2 linked regions of the Thioclava sp. GXIMD2076 genome follow. The protein of the gene in region 1 interacts with the protein of each later gene in a pairwise test. Links are inferred from orthologs where the notes say so. Each region holds a gene or a part of one and is shown on either strand. Other genes may lie near its edges. The genes, in order: dprA and recA.

Region 1 (11,324 bases):
CGGAGGGCGATATGTGGTATGGGTCCTGCTTGCCTCGGTCGTTCTGCTCATTTTTATATGGCGTTCTTGGCTTCACCCGCTGCCACAGGATCAAGCGCTGCGCCGATAAAGGCAAGTTGAAGGCCAATTGGGGCAAGAATAAGGCGCTGTTTCCAGATTTAGACAAATTCGGGGGAAATCATGCGAATTGTTCAGGATGAATCCGAGGGTCGATGAAAAAAGGGCGGAAAATCCGCCCTTTAGAAGATTGTCAGCTTGAGGGATCAATCGACCAATGTGGCCTCGGTTGCGGCGCGCAGCTCGTCCTCGCTGATGCCTTCGGCCAGTTCCACGATCTTCAGCCCGCCTTCGACCACATCCAGAACGCCCAGATTCGTGATGATCCGGTCCACGACGCCGGTGCCGGTCAGCGGCAGGGTGCAGGCCTTGAGCACCTTCGATTCGCCGGCCTTGTTCTGGTGATCCATCACCACGACGACCTTTTTCACGCCCGCGACCAGATCCATCGCGCCGCCCATGCCCTTCACCAGCTTGCCGGGGATCATCCAGTTGGCCAGATCGCCGTTTTCGGCCACTTCCATCGCGCCGAGGATCGCCGCCGCGATCTTGCCACCGCGGATCATGCCGAAACTGGTGGCACTGTCGAAATAGACGGTGTTGGGCAGTTCGGTGATGGTCTGCTTGCCGGCATTGATCAGATCGGGGTCTTCCTCGCCCTCATAGGGGAAGGGGCCCATGCCCAGCATGCCGTTTTCCGATTGCAGCGTTACATTTACGCCTTCGGGGATGAAGTTCGGCACGAGCGTCGGGATGCCGATCCCGAGATTCACATAGGTGCCGTCTTCCAGCTCCTTTGCCGCGCGGGCGGCCATCTGGTTGCGGTCCCAGCCCTTTTGAACGTCAGACATGGATCAGGCCTCCTTCGGGCGGGTGGTGACTTTTTCGATACGCTTCTCATGCTGACCCTGGATCAGGCGGTGCACATAGATACCGGGCAGGTGGATGGCATCGGGGTCGAGACTGCCCACGGGGACGATCTCCTCGACTTCCATCACGCAGACCTTGCCGCACATTGCTGCCGGCGGGTTGAAGTTGCGCGCGGTCTTGCGGAAGATCGCATTGCCGGTCGCGTCGGCCTTCCATGCCTTGACGATGGCCAGATCTGCAAAGATGCCCTCTTCGAGGATATAATCCTCGCCCTTGAACTGTTTCACTTCCTTGCCCTCGGCGACCTGCGTGCCCACGCCGGTTTTGGTATAGAAGCCCGGAATGCCCGCACCGCCTGCGCGCATCCGCTCGGCCAGCGTGCCCTGCGGGTTGAATTCCAGCTCCAGTTCGCCCGAGAGATATTGCCGCATGAATTCGGCATTCTCGCCGACATAGGAGGACATCATCTTCTTGATCTGGCGCGTTTCCAACAGCTTGCCGAGGCCGAACCCGTCCACGCCCGCATTGTTGGAGGCGACCGTCAGATCCTTCGTACCGCTGGCAACGATGGCATCGATCAGAAGTTCGGGAATGCCGCAAAGGCCAAATCCGCCCGCCGCAATCAGCATGCCGTCCGACAGAAGCCCGTCGAGAGCCTCTGCTGCGGAGCCGTAAATTTTCTGCATAAATACTCCTCCAATTGTTTATGCCAATAAGGCGCTATCGCTCTGGGCAAGTCAATGCTGCGCTGCGGCAGGTGGTGGGCCGGCACGGAAAACGGGCGGCCCGCTTCGGATCATCTGCCCAAGAAAAAAGGCAGGCTGCCTGCGCACCTGCCTTTCCGTCTTACTCTTCTGCGCCCGACCCATCCTCGGTATCGGGTGTCTTGGCCGTGGCTTTCTTCGGGGCGGCCTTCTTGGCGGTCGTCTTTTTCGCCGGAGCCTTTTTGGCTGCAGGCTTTTTGGCCGCGGTTTTCTTGGCAGCCGGTTTTTTGGCCGGTGCTTTTTTCTTGGGGGATTTGGCCGCCTTTTCGGCCAGCCACTCCACCGCCTGTTCCATCGTTACCTGCTCGGGTTCGACCTCTTTGGGAATGGTCGCATTGACCTTTTCCCATTTCACATAAGGCCCGTAGCGCCCCGGCATCACGGAGACCGCGCCGCCATCGGGGTGGTCCCCCAGCTCCTTCAGCGGCTTTGCTGCCGCGCCACGGCCACCACGGGCCGCCTTCTGCGCCAGAAGCTCGACGGCGTGGTTCATACCAACGGTGAACACATCCTCCACCGAGGGCAGATTCGCGTAGGTCTTGAGGTGCTTCACATAGGGCCCGAAACGCCCGATGGCCGATTCGATCATCTCGCCATCTTCCGGATGCGGCCCGATCTCGCGCGGCAGGTTCAGAAGCAGCATTGCCTTGTCGAGATCGAGATCTTCCAGCGACCAGGTCTTGGGGATCGAGGCGCGCGGCGGTTTTGGCACATCCTCGGTGACTTCGCCCTTCTGCACATAGGGGCCAAAGCGGCCCACCCGCAGAGTGACCTGCATCCCTTCATCATAGCCCAGCAGTTTGCCATCCAGCGCCTGCGCCGCATCATCCCCGTCGGGTGCGGAAAGCGGGCGGGTGTAGCGGCATTCGGGGTAATTGCCACACCCGATGAAGGCGCCACCCGAACGGGCGGTCTTCAGATGCAGCTGGCCATTGCCACAGACGGGGCAGATCCGCGGATTCGAGCCGTCCTCACGGGGCGGATAGATATGGGGGGCCAGCACCTCGTCAATCTTGTCGAGCACCTCGGTGATGCGCAACTCCGAGGTCTCGGCCAGTGCCGCCGAGAAATCCCGCCAGAACCGCGAGAGCACTTCCTTGTAGTCGCGGCTGCCCGCCGAGACGTCATCGAGCTGGTCCTCCAGCCCTGCGGTGAAGTCGTATTCTACATAGCGCCGGAAGTAGTTCTCGAGGAAGACCGTCACCAGACGGCCCTTATCCTCGGGGAACAGCCGGTTCTTGTCCTTGCGGACATAGCCACGGTCCTGAATGGTCGTGACGATCGAGGCATAGGTTGAAGGCCGCCCGATGCCTAGTTCCTCCATCCGCTTGACCAGCGTCGCTTCGGTGTAACGGGCAGGCGGCTGGGTATGGTGCTGTGCGCCGAGGATCGCGGCATTCTCGCTCATCACAGCGGCGGGGCAGCGGCGGATACCGGCCTTCTCGTCCTCGATTAGCGCGTCTTCGCCCTGCGCCTTGCCGAAAGCATCCTCATAGGCAGGGGCGAGTTTCAGCGCCTCGCCCTGCATGACCTGCGGCAGGCGGTTGCTGTCCTCGTCATCATCATCGTCACGGCCCTGGTCGTAGACCTTCAGGAAGCCGTCGAAGGTCACCACGGAGCCTGTCGCGCGCAGTTCGACCTGTTCGTCCTTGGAGCCAATCAGCACGGTCGTGCGCTCGAAACGCGCGGCTTCCATCTGGCTGGCAATCGTGCGCTTCCAGATCAGATCATAGATCTTGCGCTGGTCATCAGCGGAAACCTTCAGCTTGTCGGGCGAGACAAACATATCCGTCGGGCGGATACATTCGTGGGCCTCTTGCGCGTTCTTGGCCTTGTTTTTGTACATACGCGGCGATTTGGGGACGTATTTCTCGCCGAATTTGGCTTTGATCGCGTCGCGCGCCTGCATCACGGCCTCGGGCGCCATGTCGATGCCATCGGTCCGCATATAGGTGATATAGCCCGCCTCGTAGAGACGCTGTGCCGCCGACATGGTGGCCTTGGCGCCCATGCCGAATTTGCGCGAGGCTTCCTGTTGCAGCGTCGAGGTCATGAAGGGCGCATAGGGGTTGCGGGTCGCGGGCTTGGCCTCGACCGAATTGACCATCAACGCGCGCGAGGACACCGCCTGCACGGCCATTTCGGCATCGGTCTGGTTGGCCAAGTCGTATTTATCAAGCTTCTTGCCGCCCATCATCGTTAGGCGGGCCTCGAAGGTCTGGCCGCGCGGGGTCTCCATCTGGGCAACCACCGACCAGTATTCCCGCGGATTGAACGCCTCGATCTCCATCTCGCGCTCGACGATGAGCCGCAGGCAGACCGATTGCACACGCCCCGCCGATTTCGCACCGGGCAGCTTGCGCCACAGCACCGGCGAAAGGTTGAAGCCCACCAGATAATCGAGTGCGCGGCGTGCCAGATAGGCCTCGACCAGCGCGGTATCGACCTGACGGGGGGATTTCATCGCCTCGAGGATCGCGGTTTTGGTGATCGCGTTGAAGGTCACACGGCTGACATTCTTGCCCTTGAGCTTCTTCTCAAGCGCCTGCTCGAGGTGCCATGAAATCGCTTCCCCCTCGCGATCGGGGTCGGTCGCGAGGATCAGGGTGTCATCGTCTTTGAGCGCATCGGTGATCGCCTTGATGTGCTTTTTCGAATCGGAGGCGACCTCCCATTTCATATCGAAATCATGTTCGGGGTCGACGGAACCATCTTTCGGCGGCAGGTCGCGAACGTGCCCGAAGGATGCGAGGACGGTATAATCGGAACCAAGATATTTGTTAATTGTCTTGGCCTTGGCTGGTGATTCGACGACGACAACCGCCATATGGACCTCGCTTTGGGCATGTTCTTGAGTTGGGCGGAAGATTGGGATTTCTTCGGGCAATGTCAATGTAGGGCCTGATTTTCCTGTGTCGCAGGGCTGGCTCAGGCCAGACTGATCCGGCTTCCGGCGTGGCGCAGGACCAGCCCGTCCAGCTCGAGTTCGGTCAGGATCTGCGCGAAACTTGCCGCATCGATCCGCAAATCACGGATCACATGCTCCTCCAGAACCGGACTGGGGCCCAATAGCTCCAGCAGCGCCTGCACCGGATCTTCGGGCGCCGCGAGCGGAGCCTCGGGGGCAGGGACGGGCGTGGTCTGCACTGGTCCCAGTGCCTCGGCAATATCGGCGAAATCGCGGATCAATGTGGCGCCATCGCGGATCAGCAGGTTGCAGCCTCCCACACGCCCGTCCATCGGATGGCCGGGCACGGCCATGACCTCTCGCCCCTGATCGAGCGCATTGCGGGCGGTCAGCAGGCTTCCCGATTTCGTGGCAGCCTCTATGACAATCGTCGCCCGCGCGAGACCGGAAATGATGCGGTTGCGTTGCGGGAAATGGCGGGCCTGCGGCGGCATCCCGACAGGATTTTCCGAAAGTCGCAGCCCCTGCGCGGCAAGATCCGCATGCAGCGCTTTGTTCTCTTTGGGATAGACGACATCGATCCCGCCGCCCTGCACACCGATCGTGCCGGTGGTGAGCGCCGCCCTATGCGCCTCGGCATCGATCCCGCGGGCCAGTCCCGAGACCACCACATAGCCTGCCTCGCCCGCCTCGCGGGCCAGACCTTCCGCCATCCGCCGCCCGAGAGACGAGGCGCTGCGGGCGCCGACAAAGGCCAGTGCAGGGCGTTTGAGTAACCCGAGATCGCCCATTGCCCACAGGACAGGAGGCGCATCCGGAAGATCGTAGAGCGCCTGCGGGTAATCGGGCGCGCCGAAACAAAGGAGGCGCGCGCCCGCCTTCCGGCCCGCGTTCAGTTCCGCCAGAGCGGCGGCCTCGCTACAAGGAGAATAATCGGTCACACCGGCAGAACGGGCAATCTCGGGCAGGGCCTCAAAGGCCGCCGCGACCGATCCGTGTTCGGCAATGATCCGGTGAAAGGTCGTGGCCCCGATACGACGCGAGCGAAAGAGGCGGAGCACCAGCAGTTCATTTTCTTCCGTGGTGGGTGGGGTGAAGGGGGTGGGGTAAGAAAACAAGCCTGTTTTCATCCGGTCCTCCGCCTCTATCGCAAAACCAGATTGCTGCGTTAAGATTAACGAAAGGTTACCGAATCCGGCATCGCTGGAATTTTGCTAAAAATTTATTTGATCTTTCGATAGAAAAAGCCGCCCCGAGAGGCGGCTATCCTGTTGTCATACCAAGGAAACGAGTGCCCCAAGGTCAGGATGCAGCCGAGCCGCCAACCGTCAGCCCGCCGATCATCAGACTGGGTTGGCCGACGCCTACGGGCACCCATTGACCTTGCTTGCCGCAATTCCCGACACCCGGATCGAGTGCCATATCATTGCCGATGGCGCGAATCTTCTGCATCGCGGTCGGGCCGTCACCGACCAGCGTGGCCCCTTTTACCGGCGCGCCCACAACACCGTTCTTCACACGGTAGGCTTCGGTGCAGTTGAACACGAACTTGCCATTGGTGATGTCCACCTGACCGCCGCCAAAGCCCACGGCATAGATTCCGTCTTTCAGATCGGTCAGAATGGAGGCCGGATCGGTATCGCCGCCCATCATATAGGTATTGGTCATGCGCGGCATGGGGCAATGGGCAAAGCTCTCGCGGCGGCCATTGCCGGTGGGCATGACCCCCATCAGGCGCGCATTCTGGCGGTCCTGCATATAGCCCACCAGAATACCGTCCTCGATCAGCACATTCCTGCCCGAAGGCGTGCCCTCGTCGTCGATGGTGATCGAGCCGCGACGGTCGGGGATGGTGCCATCATCCAGAACGGTCACGCCCTTGGCGGCCACCTGTTGCCCCATCAGACCGGCAAAGGCCGAGGATTTCTTGCGGTTGAAATCGCCCTCCAGCCCGTGGCCCACGGCCTCGTGCAAGAGGACACCCGGCCAACCCGGACCCAGCACTACATCCATCTGCCCCGCAGGCGCAGCCTCGGCGCGCAGATTGACCAGTGCGATGCGCAGCGCCTCGCGCACGGCGGGCTGCCATGTGTCGGGTGTGATCAGCCCTGCCAGACCGTAGCGGCCACCGCCGCCATGATTACCCGACTCGCGGCGACCGTTTTCCTCCACGATCACCGAGACATTGATCCGCGCCATCGGACGGATATCCGACACCAGCCCGCCTTCGGGGCGCAGGATGAAGACCTCCTGCAGCGAGGCCGCCATCGAGGCCGAGACCTGCACCACGCGCGGATCGAGATCACGGGCGAAGGCATCGATCTCCTTGAGGATGTCGATCTTGGCGGCAAAGGTCGCGTCCGTCATCGGATCGTTATCGGTGTAAAGCCGCAGATTGGTGCCCTGCGGCGGGGGCGCCATCGTGCCGCCACCGGAGCCAACGGCCAGACGTGCGGTCTCGGCGGCGCGTTTGAGCGCGCTTTCGGTCAGCTCGGTCGAATGGGCATAGCCCGAGACCTCGCCGCGCACAGCGCGCAGGCCGAAGCCCTCCGAGGCGTCGTAACTTGCATTTTTCACACGGCCATCGTCGAAGACGAGCGCCTCGGAACGACGGCGTTCCAGAAACAGCTCGCCATCATCGGCGCCCGCCGTCGCCTCTCGCAAGACGGCAAGCGCGCGCTCTTCATCCAGCTGGGTTTCGAACGGGGCAAAGCGGGTCTCGCTCATGCGGTATCCTTTCCTATTCGCGCGGCACGGGCGCGCGCGGGTCTGCCTATGGATATGTCGCGTCCGGCCCACCGTTACAAGTTTTGAAGACAGGACGCTGGGCCGCACGCGCTCATCAGCAGCAAATTTGAACGCTCACACTATGTAAAGATGTGGCGTAATATCAATAATAGGTGTATCCGGCCCCTGCGCGATTTCGCTTTCAGAGGCGGATTGGGCTTGGCTTTTGCCGCATCGGGGCACCTCGTAGCTCTCGGCTCTTGTCGGAAACGTGACAGGTCGGGATGCCGTGGGCAGGAGCTGGACAGGTTTTGTGCCGCGCAGCCGCGCGACAGATGGCAAAGACGAACCGGAAGGCACGGATGAGCGATATCGGCTATGTAAAACCGCAAGGACAGGACGCGCAGTTCAACGATTTCGTGGCTCTCTTGAAGCCGCGCGTGATGTCGCTGGTAGTGTTCACCGCCTTTGTGGGACTTGTGGTAGCTCCTCTGCCTGTGCATCCGCTGGTTGGCTTTATCTCCATTCTTTTCATTGCCTTGGGTGGTGGTGCCTCGGGCGCGCTGAATATGTGGTATGATGCCGATATCGATCGCATCATGAAGCGCACGCAAAGCCGCCCGATCCCTGCTGGCCGCGTCAGCGAGACCGAGGCTCTGGGCTTTGGCCTGGCGCTCTCGGTGATCTCCTGCGTGATGCTGGCGCTTGCGTCGAATATCTTCGCGGGGCTGTTTCTGGCCTTCACCATCTTTTTCTACGTCATCGTCTATACGATGTGGCTCAAACGCTCGACGCCGCAGAATATCGTGATCGGTGGCGCGGCGGGGGCCTTCCCCCCGATGATCGGCTGGGCTGTCGCGACGGGCAGCGTATCGGTCGAATCAGTGGCGATGTTCCTCCTGATCTTCCTGTGGACGCCCCCGCATTTCTGGGCGCTCGCGCTCTTCATGAAGAGCGATTATTCGGCGGCCAAAGTGCCGATGCTGACGGTGACCCATGGCCGCAAGACCACGCGTCGCCATATCCTTGCCTATGCGCTGATCCTCGGGCCGGTGGCCATCGGGCTGGGCGTGACTTCGATCGGCGGGCCGGTCTATCTGGCCACGGCGCTGGTGCTGAACGCGATCTTCATCCATGGCGGCTGGGTCATCTGGCGCCGCGCCGAAGAGACCGCAGAGGCAGAGGGCTACCGTTTCGAGAAGCGCTATTTCTACTTCTCGCTCCTCTATCTGGCGCTGCATTTCGGGGCACTGCTGGTCGAGAAGGCGCTGCATCTGTGGCCCGCCTATGCGCAATTCGCGCAAGGGTTCACCTGGTCATGAGTGGTCGGCTGTATCCCATGCATCTGGCCCGCGCCTCGCGCAACAAGGGGCTGGGCCTGACGCTTGCCGTGTTCTGTCTCTTGGTCTTCGGGCTGACCATCGTGAAGCTTTCGGCCCAGACAGGAGCCGCCACCGAGGCCGCGGCCCCCACAACCATCACCCAGACGCGCTGATCCGCGGGCTTTTCTGCCGCAGATTGCGTTGATTTTTCCATGATATATGCAGTCAGGGATGACAGCGCCCGTGCATTGGCGTATCAGACCCCGACGAACCGAAGGACTGACCATGCGTTATATTTCGACCCGGGGACAGGCCCCGGCTCTGAGCTTTGGCGAAGCAATGTTGACGGGTCTGGCCCGTGACGGCGGGCTCTATGTGCCCGAGACGGTGCCGCAATTCACCGCGGACGAAATTGCCGCGATGGCCGGTCTGTCCTATGAGGAGGTCGCCTTCCGCGTGATGAAGCCCTTCACCGCCGAGACCTTCTCGGATGAAGAGCTGAAAGGCGCGATCACCCGTGCCTATGCCGGGTTCGGTCATGTCGCGCGCGCGCCGCTCAAGCAGCTGGCGCCGAACCATTTCCTGCTGGAGCTGTTCCACGGCCCGACGCTCGCGTTCAAGGATTTCGCGATGCAGGTCATCGGCCAGCTGTTCCAGATCGAGCTGGCGAAACAGAACCGCAAGGTCACGATCGTCGGTGCCACCTCCGGTGATACCGGCTCGGCGGCCATCGAGGCCTTCCGTGGGCTCGATAATGTCGATGTCTTCATCCTCTTCCCGCATGGCCGCGTGTCGGAAGTGCAGCGCCGCCAGATGACCACGCCGATCGAAGGCAATGTTCATGCGCTGGCGCTTGAGGGCGATTTCGACGATTGCCAGGCCAAGCTGAAGGATATGTTCAACGATTTCACCTTCCGTGATGAAGTCGGTCTGGCAGGCGTGAACTCGATCAACTTCGCCCGTGTTCTGGCGCAGATCGTTTATTACTTCACCTCGGCCGTGGCCGTGGGCGCACCGCATCGCAAAGTGTCCTTCACCGTGCCGACCGGCAATTTCGGGGATATTTTCGCGGGCTTCCTTGCCAAGGAAATGGGCCTGCCGATCGAGCGTCTGGTGATCGCCACCAACCAGAATGACATTCTCGACCGCTGCATCAAGGCGGGCGATTACACCAAGCGCGGCGTGAAACCCTCGATGAGCCCCTCGATGGATATCGAGGTGTCCTCCAACTTCGAGCGCGCGCTGTTCTGGGCCTATGGCCGCGATGGCGCCGCGGTTGCCGCACTGATGGACGAGCTGAAAAATCAGGGCTCCTTCACCGTGTCGAGAAACGCGATGGGAGCATTGCTCGAGCATTACGACAGCGGTGCCGTCGGCGAGGGCCGCACCCTCGAGATCATCGCCAAGACGCTCAAGACGACCGGCGAGCTGCTCTGCCCGCATTCCGCCGTGGGCGTGGGGGTGGCGATGGATGCGATCGAGCGCGATCCGGCAACGCCGATGATCACGCTGGCCACCGCGCATCCGGCCAAGTTCCCTGCGGCGGTCAACGAGGCGTCGGTTGTGCATCCCGAGCTTCCGCCGCGCATGGCCGATCTGTTCGAGCGCGAGGAGCGTGTGACCCGTGTCCCCAATGATCTGGACGCGCTGGAAACCCTGATCCGTAAAGAGCGCCGCGCATGATCCAGTTCTCGACCCTTCCCAACGGCCTGCGCGTCGTGACCGAGCGGATGCCCTCGATGGCCTCTGCCGCCATCGGCATCTGGGTCAATGCGGGCGGGCGTCACGAGCGCCCCGAACAGAACGGTATCGCACATTTCCTCGAACATATGGCGTTCAAGGGCACCAAGACGCGCTCTGCCTTGCAGATTGCTGAAGCGATCGAGGATGTGGGCGGCTATATCAATGCCTATACCTCGCGCGAGGTAACCGCCTATTACGCGCGTGTCTTAGGCAATGACGTGCCGCTGGCGCTCGATGTCATTGGCGATATCCTGATGAACCCGGTCTTTGACCAGCGCGAGATCGAGGTCGAGCGCGGTGTGATCCTGCAGGAGATCGGGCAGGCGCTCGATACGCCCGACGATATCATCTTCGACTGGCTGCAGGAGGCGGCCTATCCCGATCAGGCGATCGGTCGCACGATCCTCGGTCCGGCGGAAAAGGTCGCAGGCTTTGGCCAGAGCGATCTGGCAGGCTTTGTTTCCGAGCATTACGGCCCCGGTCAGATGATCCTGTCGGCGGCGGGGGATGTGGATCATGACGCCATCGTCAAACAGGCCGAGATGATCTTCGGCCATATGATCCCGCGCAAGGATGCGCTGATCCAGCCTGCGAGCTGGAAGGGTGCCGAATACCGCAAGTCGAAAGACCTCGAGCAGGCGCATTTCGCACTGGCATTCGAGGGTCCGAGCTACCGCTCGACCGATCTTTATGCGGCGCAGGTCTATGCAACGGCGCTGGGGGGCGGGATGTCTTCGCGGCTGTTCCAGAAGATCCGCGAAGAGAAGGGCCTGTGCTACACGATCTTCTCCCAGGCCGGTGCCTATGAGGACACGGGCATGATGACGATCTATGCGGGCACCTCCGCCGAGGAGGTCGAGCAGCTGTCCACCCTGACGGTGGACGAGCTGAAGCGCGCCGCCGAGGATATGTCCGAGGTCGAGGTCGCCCGTG
Region 2 (11,325 bases), 1.3 Mb from region 1 along the record:
AATATCATCGAGTTTGCGCGAGAGCCGCGTGATCCCCGCAAGCTCGGCCTCCGGCACTCCCGTGTCAAAGCGCGAGCGATAGGGCTCTTTCAGAAGGAGCGTCGGGATCAATGCGGTGAGATTGGCATTGCCACAGCGCTCGCCCAACCCGTTCAGGGTGCCCTGGATCTGGCGCACCCCCGCATCCACCGCGGCCAGCGAACAGGCCACAGCCATGCCTGTATCATCATGGCAATGGATGCCCAGACGCTCTCCCGGAATACCCGCCGAAATCACCTCGGCCACGATGGCGGAAATCTCGGCAGGCAGCGTCCCGCCGTTGGTATCACATAGCACGATCCAGCGTGCACCCGCCTCATAGGCCGCCCGCGCGCAGGACAGCGCATAGCCGGGATTCGCCTTGAATCCGTCAAAGAAATGCTCGGCATCAAACAGCGCCTCACGCCCCTCGGACACCATATGGGCAACACTGGCGCTAATGCTTTCGAGATTTTCTTCGAGCGTGATCCCGAGCGCTGTGGACACATGGTAATCATGGGTCTTGCCGACCAGACAGACCGCAGGCGTTTTGGCATTCATCACCCCCGCCAACACCTCGTCATTGGCCGCTGACCGCCCCGCCCGCTTGGTCATGCCAAATGCGGTAAAGGTCGCGCGGGTCTCGGGACGCGCCTCGAAAAAATCGCTATCGGTCGGGTTTGCCCCCGGCCAGCCGCCCTCGATGTAATCCACCCCGATCCGGTCGAGCGCCTGCGCGATCTTGACCTTTTCGGCCACCGAAAATTGCACCCCTTGGGTCTGCTGCCCGTCGCGCAGGGTCGTGTCATAAAGATAAAGACGCTCTTTCACCGTTTCTCTCCCTCTCTGCCGCACCTCAGAGCGCAGGCAGCTTCTCCGGTGCAAATCCCACGGCTGGCAAAAGCTCCACCCCCGCCTTCGACATCCGCACTTCGACCCCCGCCGCAACCAGCGCCTGCTTCATCGCATCGACGGGGGCGAAATCCTTGGTCTCCATCGCGCTCGCGCGCAGGGCGGCGAGATGCTCGGCATAGGCCGACAGATCCACCACCGGTGCCTCGGCCCACGCGCCCATATCATCCAGCAACAGCCCCAGCATCTGTGCCGATGCCTTCAACTCCGCCGGATCGCCCAACGCATGCAATGCCGCGATGGCGCCCGCCGTGTTCAAATCATCCGCCAGCGCGTCGATGACCGAGGGCGCTGCGGCCGGCGCGGGTTCGATGCCCGCAACGGCCGCCCGCCACTTGCGCAGCGTCGCCTCCGCCTGGCGCGCCTTCTCGGCCGTCCAGTCCATCGGCTTCGAATAATGCGTCTGCAGGAACACGAAGCGGATCACCTCGCCCGGAATGCCCTCATCGAGCAGATCGCGCACGGTGAAGAAATTGCCCAGGGATTTGGACATCTTCTTGCCCTCCACCTGCAGCATCTCGTTATGTAGCCAGAAACGGGCAAACTCGCCTTTGGGATGGGCGCAGCAGCTTTGCGCCACCTCGTTCTCGTGGTGCGGGAACTGCAGATCGATGCCGCCACCATGGATATCGAAACTCTCGCCGAAAAGCTCATAACTCATGGCCGAGCATTCAATATGCCAGCCCGGACGGCCACGGCCCCACGGGCTGTCCCACCCCGGCAAACCGTCATCCGAAGGTTTCCAGAGCACGAAATCCATCGGATCTTCCTTATAGGGCGCCACCTCCACCCGTGCGCCCGCGATCATATCATCGACCGAGCGCCCCGAAAGCCTGCCGTAGTCCTTATACGAGCGCACACGGAAGAGCGCATGGCCCTCGGCGGCATAGGCATGACCCTGTTCGATCAGACGCTCGATCATCGCGATCATCGCATTGATGTAATCGGTCGCGCGCGGTTCGTGATCCGGGCGCTCGGCCCCCAAAGCGTCCATATCGGCATGATACCAGGCGATGGTTTCCTCGGTGCGGGCACGGATCAGCTCCTCGAGCGTGCCTGCGGCCCCCTCCTCGCGGCGTTTCAAAGCGGTCGCGTTGATCTTGTCATCCACATCCGTGAAGTTGCGGACATAGGTCACCTGTTGCGCCCCGTAAACATGGCGCAGCAGCCGCTGCAGCACATCGAACACCACCACAGGGCGGGCATTGCCCAGATGCGCGCGGTCATAGACCGTCGGCCCGCACAGATAGAGCCGCACATTTGTCGGATCAATCGGCGCGAAATCCTGCACCTGACGGGACATCGTGTTGCGCAAGCGTATCTGGGTCATCTCTAATCTCTCCCCCACAGCATGAAACGGCCACCGCTCGGGCGGGTTCGGGGTGTGAGCTTTGGGAAAGCATGACCGGACCGCCCGACGGATGTCAGCCGATAATGCAGCAGATCGTGATGGTTGCGGTCTGGGTCATGGGCCATCTCTTAGCCTGAGTGCGGACAGATGTGAAGCGCAAACTCAACACATGGGGGCCAATCGGAACGTCAGGACAAACGGCGCGTTACCTTGATGCCTTACGGGACTATCCTTCCCGCGACAAACAGGAAATACGCATGAACGAGACCGTGATCCCTGACCGCTCCTTTCGCGCCGTGACCGACGAGGCCCGTCAATCGGGTGGATTCTGTCACGAGCTGGCGCATCACGCGCTGGCCTATCTGCCGCAAGGCGGGGCCGCGGGGCGGCATCTGGTGGTCAGCTTCGGCAATCTCACGACAAGCCAGACTGGCGGCGAGCAGCATCCTTGGGGACAACACCTGCTTCAGGGACAAGGCTGGTCGGTGCTCGGCGTCATCAACAACCGCAATGACTGGTATCGCGATGCAGAACTGATCGCGGCGCTCGAGACCCTGCGCGACGAAGGCTTTTTCAAACGCTTCGACCGTGTGAGCTTTTACGGCGCCTCGATGGGCGGGTTCGGGGCGCTGACCTTCTCGCGGCTCGCGCCGGGGGCGCATGTGGTGGCCTTTGCGCCGCAATCGACGCTCGATCCCTCCCGCGTGCCTTTCGAGGACCGGTACGCCGCTGCGGCCCTGAAAGGCGATTGGTCCCTTCCCTATGGTGATGCCGCCTATAGTACGAGAGATCTCGCCTCGGCGGAGATCTTCTACGACCCGTTCATCGCCCAGGATAAAGCCCATGCCGAACGGCTTACCGCCCCGCAGGTCCGGTTTCACCAGCTACGCCATTTCGGCCATAAGCTCCCGTTCGTTCTGCTGAAACTCCGTCTCCTCAAAGAGGTGTCGCTCCACGCGCTGACGGGCGATCTGAGCGACAGATGGCTGGCCCGGGCGCTCCGCGTGCGCCATCAATATGTGTATTACACGACGTTGATGCTGACGAATGCCCACGCGCGCGGGCATGACGCGCTGGCGATGCGCGGGACCGATCTGGCATTGCGGCAGACCGATCACTGGAAACTCAGAAAACTCCGCAAAAGCCTGCGCACTACCACGGGCGACAGTGAGGCCCGCGTCGCGACGCGCCCCTGAAGGCGCCTCGCGCAAGATCTGAGGGTCAGTCCATCGCCTCGACGACGAGCAGTTCGCGCTCGGCTGCGCCTTTGGCATGGGTGAGCGCGGCCTGATAGGACGGACCGTTATAGCAATCCACGGCGGCCTCGAGGCTCGGGAACCAGGCCACTACATTGCGCGGGCGCTCCTTGCCCTCGAGTTGCACGAAACGCGCCCCACGCGCCAGAAACTTACCGCCACTCTCGGCAATAGCAGGGCCTGCCAGCTCGGCATATTTGCCATAGGCCTCGGGGTCGGTCACGGTCACATGGGCAATCCAATAAGCACCCGGCATCGGTTCTCTCCTGTCAGAAAAAAGGGCCGCGGATTTCCCTGCAGCCCCGTTTGGTTATTTGCTTTCGATCAGCGCTTTGACCGCGGCAATGGCCTCATCCGATTTCGACGGATCGGCACCGCCTGCCTGCGCCATATCGGGACGGCCACCGCCGCCCTTGCCACCCAGCGCACCGGCCGCCGCACGGACCATATCCACAGCCGACAGACGCGCGGTCAGATCCTCGGTCACACCTGCGGCCACAGCCGCCTTGCCACCGGCATCGGCCACCAGAAGCACCGCGCCCGAACCGAGCTTGGTCTTGTATTCATCCACCAGCGGCGGCAGATCCTTGCCGGTGACACCAGTCAGGAACTGCGCCACAACCTTGATGCCGTTGATCTCTTCGGCCTCGTTACCGCCGGTGGACCCACCCGACATAGCCAGTTCCCGGCGCAGCTGTGCCACTTCATTGGCCAGAGCCTTGCGCTCGTCCGAAAGCGCTTTCACACGCTCTGCCAGGTCAGCAGGCGCCGCCTTGAGAACATGAGCTGCCTCGACCAGATGCGCTTCCTGCGCCTTGAGATAGTCGATCGCGGCCTGACCGGTCAGCGCCTCGAAGCGGCGCACACCCGCGGAGGAGGCGCTATCGCCAAGCGCCACGAAGGCCCCGATATCACCGGTGCGGGTCACATGGGTGCCGCCGCAAAGCTCCAGCGAATAGACATCACCCGCCGTGCCCTTGCCCGAGCCCGCCAGCTTGCCCATCGAGACCACGCGGACCTCATCGCCATATTTCTCGCCAAAGAGCGCCTGAGCGCCAAGGCCGCGGGCGTCATCGGGGGTCATGATGCGAGTATCAACGGCAGTGTTCTGGCGGATGAACTCGTTCACCTCGGCCTCGACGCGGGCCATTTCCTCAGGCGAAAGCGCCTTGGCATGGCTGAAATCGAACCGCAGACGGTCCTCGGCATTGAGCGAGCCCTTTTGGGCCACATGATCGCCCAACGCACGGCGCAGCGCCTCGTGCAAGAGGTGCGTGGCCGAGTGGTTCGCACGGATCGCCGAGCGGCGCGCATGGTCCACAACCAGACGTGCGCCCTGACCGCGGGCAATCTTTCCCTCGGTCACCTCGGCGATGTGGATGAACACGCCCGCCACCTTCTTGGTGTCGGTAATGCGCGCCTTGCCTGTTTCGGTCTCGATCAGGCCGGTATCGCCAACCTGACCACCGGACTCGCCGTAGAACGGCGTCTGGTTGACCACGATCATGCAGGTGCCGGTGCTGTCGGCAATCTCTGCCCCTTCCGCGACAAGCGCGGTGATCTGGCCTTCGGCCACTTCTGAATCGTAGCCCAAGAATTCGGTCACGCCCAGCTTATCGGCCAGCTCGAACCAGATCTTGCCATCTGCCGCCTCACCCGAGCCGGACCATGCAGCACGCGCCTTGGCCTTCTGCTCGGCCATCGCCGCATCGAACCCGTCGGTATCGACGGTCAGTTTCTTCTCGCGCAGCGCGTCCTGCGTCAGATCCAGCGGGAAGCCATAGGTATCATAGAGCTTGAACGCCGCCTCGCCCGGAAGGGCCGCGCCCTCGGGAAGGTTCGCCAGTTCGTCATCGAGCAGCTTCAGACCACGGTCGAGCGTGACCTTGAAGCGGGTCTCTTCCAGCTTCAGCGTCTCCTCGATCAGCGCCTGCGCCTGACCCAGCTCGGGATAGGCCGCGCCCATCTCGCGCACCAGCGCCGGCACCAGCTTGAACATCACCGGATCCTTGGCCCCCAGCATATGCGCATGACGCGCGGCGCGGCGCAGGATGCGGCGCAGCACATAGCCGCGCCCGTCATTCGAAGGCATCACGCCATCGGCGATCAGGAACGAGGTCGAGCGCAGGTGATCGGCGATCACGCGGTGATGGACATTGCCCGGACCATCGGCATCGGTCGAGGTGGCATGGGCCGAGGCCTCGATCAGATGGCGCATCAGATCGGTGTCATAATTGTCGTGCTTGCCCTGCAGGAGCGCGCCGATCCGTTCCAGACCCATGCCGGTATCGATCGACTGCATGTCCAACTCGACCATCGAACCGTCTTCGAACTGCTCGTTCTGCATGAAGACGTTGTTCCAGATCTCGATGAAACGGTCGCCATCCTCGTCGGGGCTGCCCGGAGGCCCACCTGAAATATGCTCGCCGTGGTCGAAGAAGATCTCGGTGCAGGGGCCGCAAGGGCCGGTCGGCCCCATCTGCCAGAAGTTATCCTTCGTGGGGATGCGGATGATGCGGTGATCCTCGAAACCGGTGACCTTTTTCCAGATCTCGGCGGCCTCGTCATCGGTGTGGTAAACCGTGACCAGAAGCTTGTCCTTCGGGATATCGAAATCCTTCGTCAGAAGCTCCCATGCGTAATTGATCGCACCTTCCTTGAAATAGTCACCGAAGGAGAAATTCCCCATCATTTCAAAAAACGTGTGGTGACGCGCGGTATAGCCCACATTGTCGAGATCGTTATGCTTGCCGCCTGCGCGCACGCATTTCTGCGCGGTGGTCGCGCGGGTATAATCCCGTTTCTCGACACCGGTGAAGCAGTTCTTGAACTGCACCATGCCGGAGTTCGTGAACATCAGGGTGGGGTCGTTGCGCGGCACCAGCGGCGAGCTGGGCACGATCCGGTGCCCGTTCCGCTCGAAGAAGTTGAGGTAGGTGGACCGGATTTCGTTCAGAGAGACCATATCATGCGCCCTTTTTGGGGATTTTCACCCGTTTAGCGCCGCGCGGGCTGGCTGTCCAGCAAAGCGCGGCGAGATCGGGCTGTTGTGGTCTATAATTCCTTGCGGAAGAAATAATCGGCATAGGGGTTATCGTTATAGCGCTCGATCTCGGACCAGCCGGTTTTAAGATAGAAAGCCCGTGCCTCGGGAAGTTTTGCCGAAGTATCGAGCACCAGTTCCCGATGCCCCAAAGCATAGGCGCGTGTCTCGGCCTCGCGCATCAAACGCTGAGCGAGCCGCATCCCACGCGCCGAGGGATCGACCCAGAGCCGTTTGATTTCAGCACGTTCCCCCATATCCTTGAGCGCGACACATCCCATCGCCACCCCTTCGGAAAGGGCAAGAAGGAAGGTCCCACGCGGCGGGCGCATAGCATAGGCCTCGGGCTCGCCGGAGCGCGCGCGGTCGAAGTCCTCGCCAAAACGACGTGACAGCTCGGCCACATAGGCGTTCACACAGGCGATCGCGCGGGCATCATCGGGATCGACCTCGATAATTTCGATCCGCTCGCTTCCGATCACCGAGGCGACAAGATCCACAGCCTTCAGGAACGCGTCGCGATCTTTCACCCGCGCAAGCACGGCCTGCGCCGCCTGATCGGATAGGGCCTCATAAGCCTCGAATTCCCGCTCCCCTTTACGCGTGCGCAAAATGCGCTTGCGGCGGCCGTCTTTCGGATCGGGCGAGAGAACGATCAGCTCCTCGGCCTCGAGCTTGCGCAAAAGCCGGCTCATCAGGCCGGAATCGAGATTCAACCGCTCACGCAGTTCACCGACATCGGAAACTCCCGATCCTACCGAATGCAGCACCCGCGCCTCCAGAAGCGGCCGCCCGCGCCCCAGAAAGCTCGCATCCAGCGCTCCGAGTTCCAGCGTCACCACCCTGTTGAAGCGCCGCAGGCGATCCACGCCTCTTTCGACATCCCGCATAATACCTGACCTATGTTTTACATTATATCTGACTTTAGTCAGCTTAATCTGCCAAGCAATAAAAAACCGGGCCATGACGGTCCGGTTTTCTTACTACGCTTACAAAAGAGGCTTATTCCTCTTCTGTCAGCGCATCATCCTTATCGTCGGAATCGAGGTTCAAACCATGGCTCGAACGGATCTTCGCTTCGATCGCATCCGCAACATCGGGATGATCACGCATGAACTGCTTGGCGTTCTCGCGCCCCTGCCCGATCCGCTCATCTCCGTAGGAATACCACGCGCCCGATTTCTCGACGACACCGGCCTTTACGCCAAGGTCGATCAACTCGCCAACCTTGGAGATGCCTTCGCCATACATGATGTCGAATTCGACCTGTTTGAAGGGCGGCGCCACCTTGTTCTTGACCACCTTCACGCGGGTCGCGTTCCCCACCACCTCGTCACGGTCCTTCACCGCGCCGGTACGGCGGATATCCAGACGCACGGAGGCGTAAAATTTCAACGCGTTACCACCCGATGTGGTTTCGGGGTTACCGAACATGACGCCGATCTTCATACGGATCTGGTTGATGAAGATGACCATGCAGTTGGAACGGCCGATCGATGCGGTCAGCTTGCGCATGGCCTGGCTCATCAGGCGTGCCTGCGCACCGACCGTCGCATCGCCCATGTCGCCCTCGATCTCGGCTTTCGGCGTCAGTGCCGCGACAGAATCGACCACAACAAGGCTCACCGCGCCCGAGCGCACGAGCGTATCGACGATTTCAAGCGCCTGCTCGCCGGTATCGGGCTGCGAGATCAGTAGTTCATCAAGATTAACGCCCAGCTTGCGTGCATAGGACGGATCCAGCGCATGTTCGGCGTCGACGAAGGCACAGACCCCGCCCTTCTTCTGTTCTTCCGCGACCGTGTGAAGCGTTAGCGTGGTCTTGCCCGAGCTTTCGGGCCCGTAGATCTCGACGATCCGGCCCTTCGGCAACCCACCGATACCCAGTGCGATATCCAGCCCCAGAGAGCCTGTCGAGGTCGATTCAATATCGATCTTGGCGCCTTCGCCAAGCTTCATGATCGAGCCTTTGCCAAATTGTCGCTCAATCTGCGAAAGCGCCGATTCCAGTGCTTTCTGCTTATCTGCTTTCATCTTGTCCGCCATATCGAAAAGGCCCGCCGTTACCATTAGGATCATCTCCTTATTTCACAGTGCACGCCGGATCACAATTGCCCGGACATGGTGAATGTTCTAGTAATGTTCGTTAAGCCGAATTTGGGACCAAAACAAGAACAATTCAAGCCATCGGCTTCATAAACCTTGCGCCCGTTTGGTTAATCAATAGTTTATATGCCAATTGCATCGCGGCAGATGCACAGGATCGATAAAATTTTAGGCGGACAATGCTCATATTCTGGGACCAAAAGCTGGTTTTTCTTGCGACACCAAAGGCCGGATCGACAGCGATCGAAACCGCGCTGGAACCCCTCGCCTCTGTTTCGATGCAGCGTCCGGTTCCTCTCAAGCATATGACGGCGCTCGATTTCCACAACCATCTCAAGCCCTATCTGACAGAGAATTCCGACACCCCTTTCACAACCGTCGCCCTGATCCGGCATCCCGTGGAGTGGTTGCGCTCATGGTATCGTTTCCTGCTGCGGGATAGCTTCGATCTACCCGAGAACCCCCTTCAGGGGAAAAGCTTCGAGACCTTTACCCTGGATTTCATGACAGGTTCTCTTCCGGCTTATGCGCAACTCAAAACTCAGGCCCATTATCTGACCGACGGTCAAGGCAAACTGCTTGTGGATCGACTCTACCGCTACGAAAACATTCAGGATTTCGTACATTTTCTCGAAGACCGGTTGATGTTCGAGATATCGCTGCCACGGATCAATGTGCCGCCTATGGTCAACACGGATCTGAGCGCGCCCGTCGAGGCGCGCTTGGTTGCATTCATGGCAGATGATTTCCACCTCTATGAGGAAATGGCTCAGCCTCAGCCAAGCTGATTCTGCACCGTCGCCGTGAGTTCGCTGAGCGAGAAAGGCTTGGGCAGGAAGGCCGAGCCCTTGATCGGCGGTTTGCCATCGAGGAAAACATCCTCGGCATAGCCCGACATGAAGACAACCGCCGTACCGGGACGCTTCTTGAGCGCCTCGACCACCCATGTCGGCCCATCCATTCCCGGCATGATGACGTCGGTCACGAAAATATCCACTGTCAGCCCCTCGTCCTCGAGGATTTCCAGCGCTTCTTCGGCATTCTCGGCTTCGAAAACGGTATAGCCGCGCAATTTGAGCGCGCGCGACGCAAAAGCCCGCACCGGGGCCTCGTCCTCGACCAGCAATACAGTGGCCGTGCGGTCATTCTGCGCCAGTTCCTGCGTGACGATCGGCTTGGCAACATCCTCCTCATCGGCCTGTGTCTTGTCATGCGCGGGAAGCAGGATCGTGAAACAGGTGCCCGAGCCGAGCACCGAGTCGCAGAAGATATAGCCCCCCGTCTGCTTGATGATCCCGTAGGCCGTCGAAAGCCCCAAGCCGGTGCCCTCGCCCGTGCGCTTGGTCGTGTAGAAGGGTTCGAAAATCTTGATCAGCTTGTCGGGCGCAATCCCCATACCCTCGTCGATCACCTTGACGGAGACGTAATCGCCTTTGGGTACCGAGACTCGATCGCGTTTGAAATCTTCCTTGAGATAGAGGTTCTCCGTCTCGATCCGGATCTCTCCGCCTTCCGGCATGGCATCGCGCGAATTCACCACGAGGTTCATAAGAACCTGTTCGAGCTGGCGTTTATCGGCCCTGATCTGGCGCAGATCGAGGGGGTGCTGGAGCGACAGCAAGACCTTCTCCCCAACGAGGCGATTTAGCAGATGGGTCAGATCGGAGAGCGTATCGCGCAGATCCAGCACCTGCGGTTTCAAGGTCTGCTTGCGCGAGAAGGCCAGCAGCTGTCCGACCAGCGACGCCGCACGGTTGGCATTCTGCGAGATCTGGTCGAGATCGGCAAAATCGGGATCGCCCTTATCGTGGCGCAGCATCAGCAGATCGCAATGGCCCGAAATCGCCGTCAGCAGGTTGTTGAAATCATGCGCAACACCGCCAGCCAGCTGGCCGATAGCCTGCATCTTCTGGCTCTGGACGAATTGCGCCTCCAGCGTTTTCAGCTGCGTCGCATCCGAAAGAACCGCAACCAATCCGGGACGCCCCTCCTCGACCACACGGCTGAGCGTGATCTGAAGATAGGTCTCCTTATCGCCGTGACGGGTCCGGAGCACTTCAGGGCGATGTTCGGCACGTCCTGCCAGCGCATCGACGACCCAGTCATTCACCGGCCGCCCCAATCCCTCGAACATATCGACCATCGTCGGATTGGGCGGCAAAAGCCCTAGGAGCGCCCGGCTGGCGCGGTTGGAAGCAATGATGCGCCCCTGCCCGTCCACACGCAAAAGCGCCACGGGAAGCGCCTCGAACGAGGCCGGATCATGCGGGATCGGCCGGTTTTCCGACACAGGGAGCAGATAGATCTCGCGCCGACCCGCGCGAGCCTCGATCTCGGACACAAGGCAGCGGATCGGGCCGTTCGGCGTTCCGATCTCGTGCTCTTCGCCCGAACGCAGAGGCAGGTCATTGAAAATACGGTCGAGCGTGCGATACCGTTCGCCCGTTAGGCGGCGCAGTGCCTCATTCATAAACAGGATCGTGCCGTTTTTAGACGCGGTCAGCATCGGCAGGCTGATGGTCTCGGCCCCGCGCCCGCCAGAGGGGCGCTCGGCCATATCTTCCAGCCGCCAGAGGAAATCACCATCGCCGATCTGATGCACCGACAACCGCACATGGCCGCGACGGGTTACCAGATCC

Evidence for each region.
Region 2: the proteins of dprA (region 1) and recA interact in binary tests that used the Bacillus subtilis proteins (3 or more experiments, as listed by UniProt). The link is inferred for Thioclava sp. GXIMD2076 from one-to-one orthologs.

What each region holds. Positions count from the first base shown.
Region 1 is NZ_CP149932.1:1,253,942-1,265,265, forward strand. Bases 3,641-6,572 are described here. They hold dprA (DNA-processing protein DprA), read right to left. Parts: upstream 5,661-6,572; coding sequence 4,620-5,660; downstream 3,641-4,619. Other genes in these bases: topA (type I DNA topoisomerase), read right to left, coding at 3,641-4,518; tldD (metalloprotease TldD), read right to left, coding at 5,902-6,572. Outside these bases: WDB91_RS06220 (CoA transferase subunit B), read right to left, coding at 264-908; WDB91_RS06225 (CoA transferase subunit A), read right to left, coding at 912-1,613; more of topA, read right to left, coding at 1,774-3,640; more of tldD, read right to left, coding at 6,573-7,326; cyoE (heme o synthase), read left to right, coding at 7,689-8,648; WDB91_RS06250 (hypothetical protein), read left to right, coding at 8,645-8,821; thrC (threonine synthase), read left to right, coding at 8,934-10,331; WDB91_RS06260 (pitrilysin family protein), read left to right, coding at 10,328-11,324. UniProt on the Bacillus subtilis protein: Protein that helps load RecA onto ssDNA during transformation. Binds cooperatively to circular ssDNA, is able to bridge different segments of DNA. Favors the loading of RecA onto SsbA- or SsbB-coated ssDNA and formation of RecA-DNA filaments.
Region 2 is NZ_CP149932.1:2,597,142-2,608,466, forward strand. The notes cover bases 6,617-9,549. They hold recA (recombinase RecA), read right to left. Parts: upstream 8,651-9,549; coding sequence 7,583-8,650; downstream 6,617-7,582. Other genes in these bases: WDB91_RS12915 (helix-turn-helix domain-containing GNAT family N-acetyltransferase), read right to left, coding at 6,617-7,470; WDB91_RS12925 (hypothetical protein), read left to right, coding at 8,866-9,474; WDB91_RS12930 (ATP-binding protein), read right to left, coding at 9,462-9,549. Also shown: cimA (citramalate synthase), read right to left, coding at 1-849; cysS (cysteine--tRNA ligase), read right to left, coding at 875-2,260; WDB91_RS12900 (hypothetical protein), read left to right, coding at 2,539-3,477; WDB91_RS12905 (DUF1330 domain-containing protein), read right to left, coding at 3,503-3,793; alaS (alanine--tRNA ligase), read right to left, coding at 3,848-6,502; more of WDB91_RS12915, read right to left, coding at 6,592-6,616; more of WDB91_RS12930, read right to left, coding at 9,550-11,325. UniProt on the Bacillus subtilis protein: Multifunctional protein involved in homologous recombination, DNA repair and competence.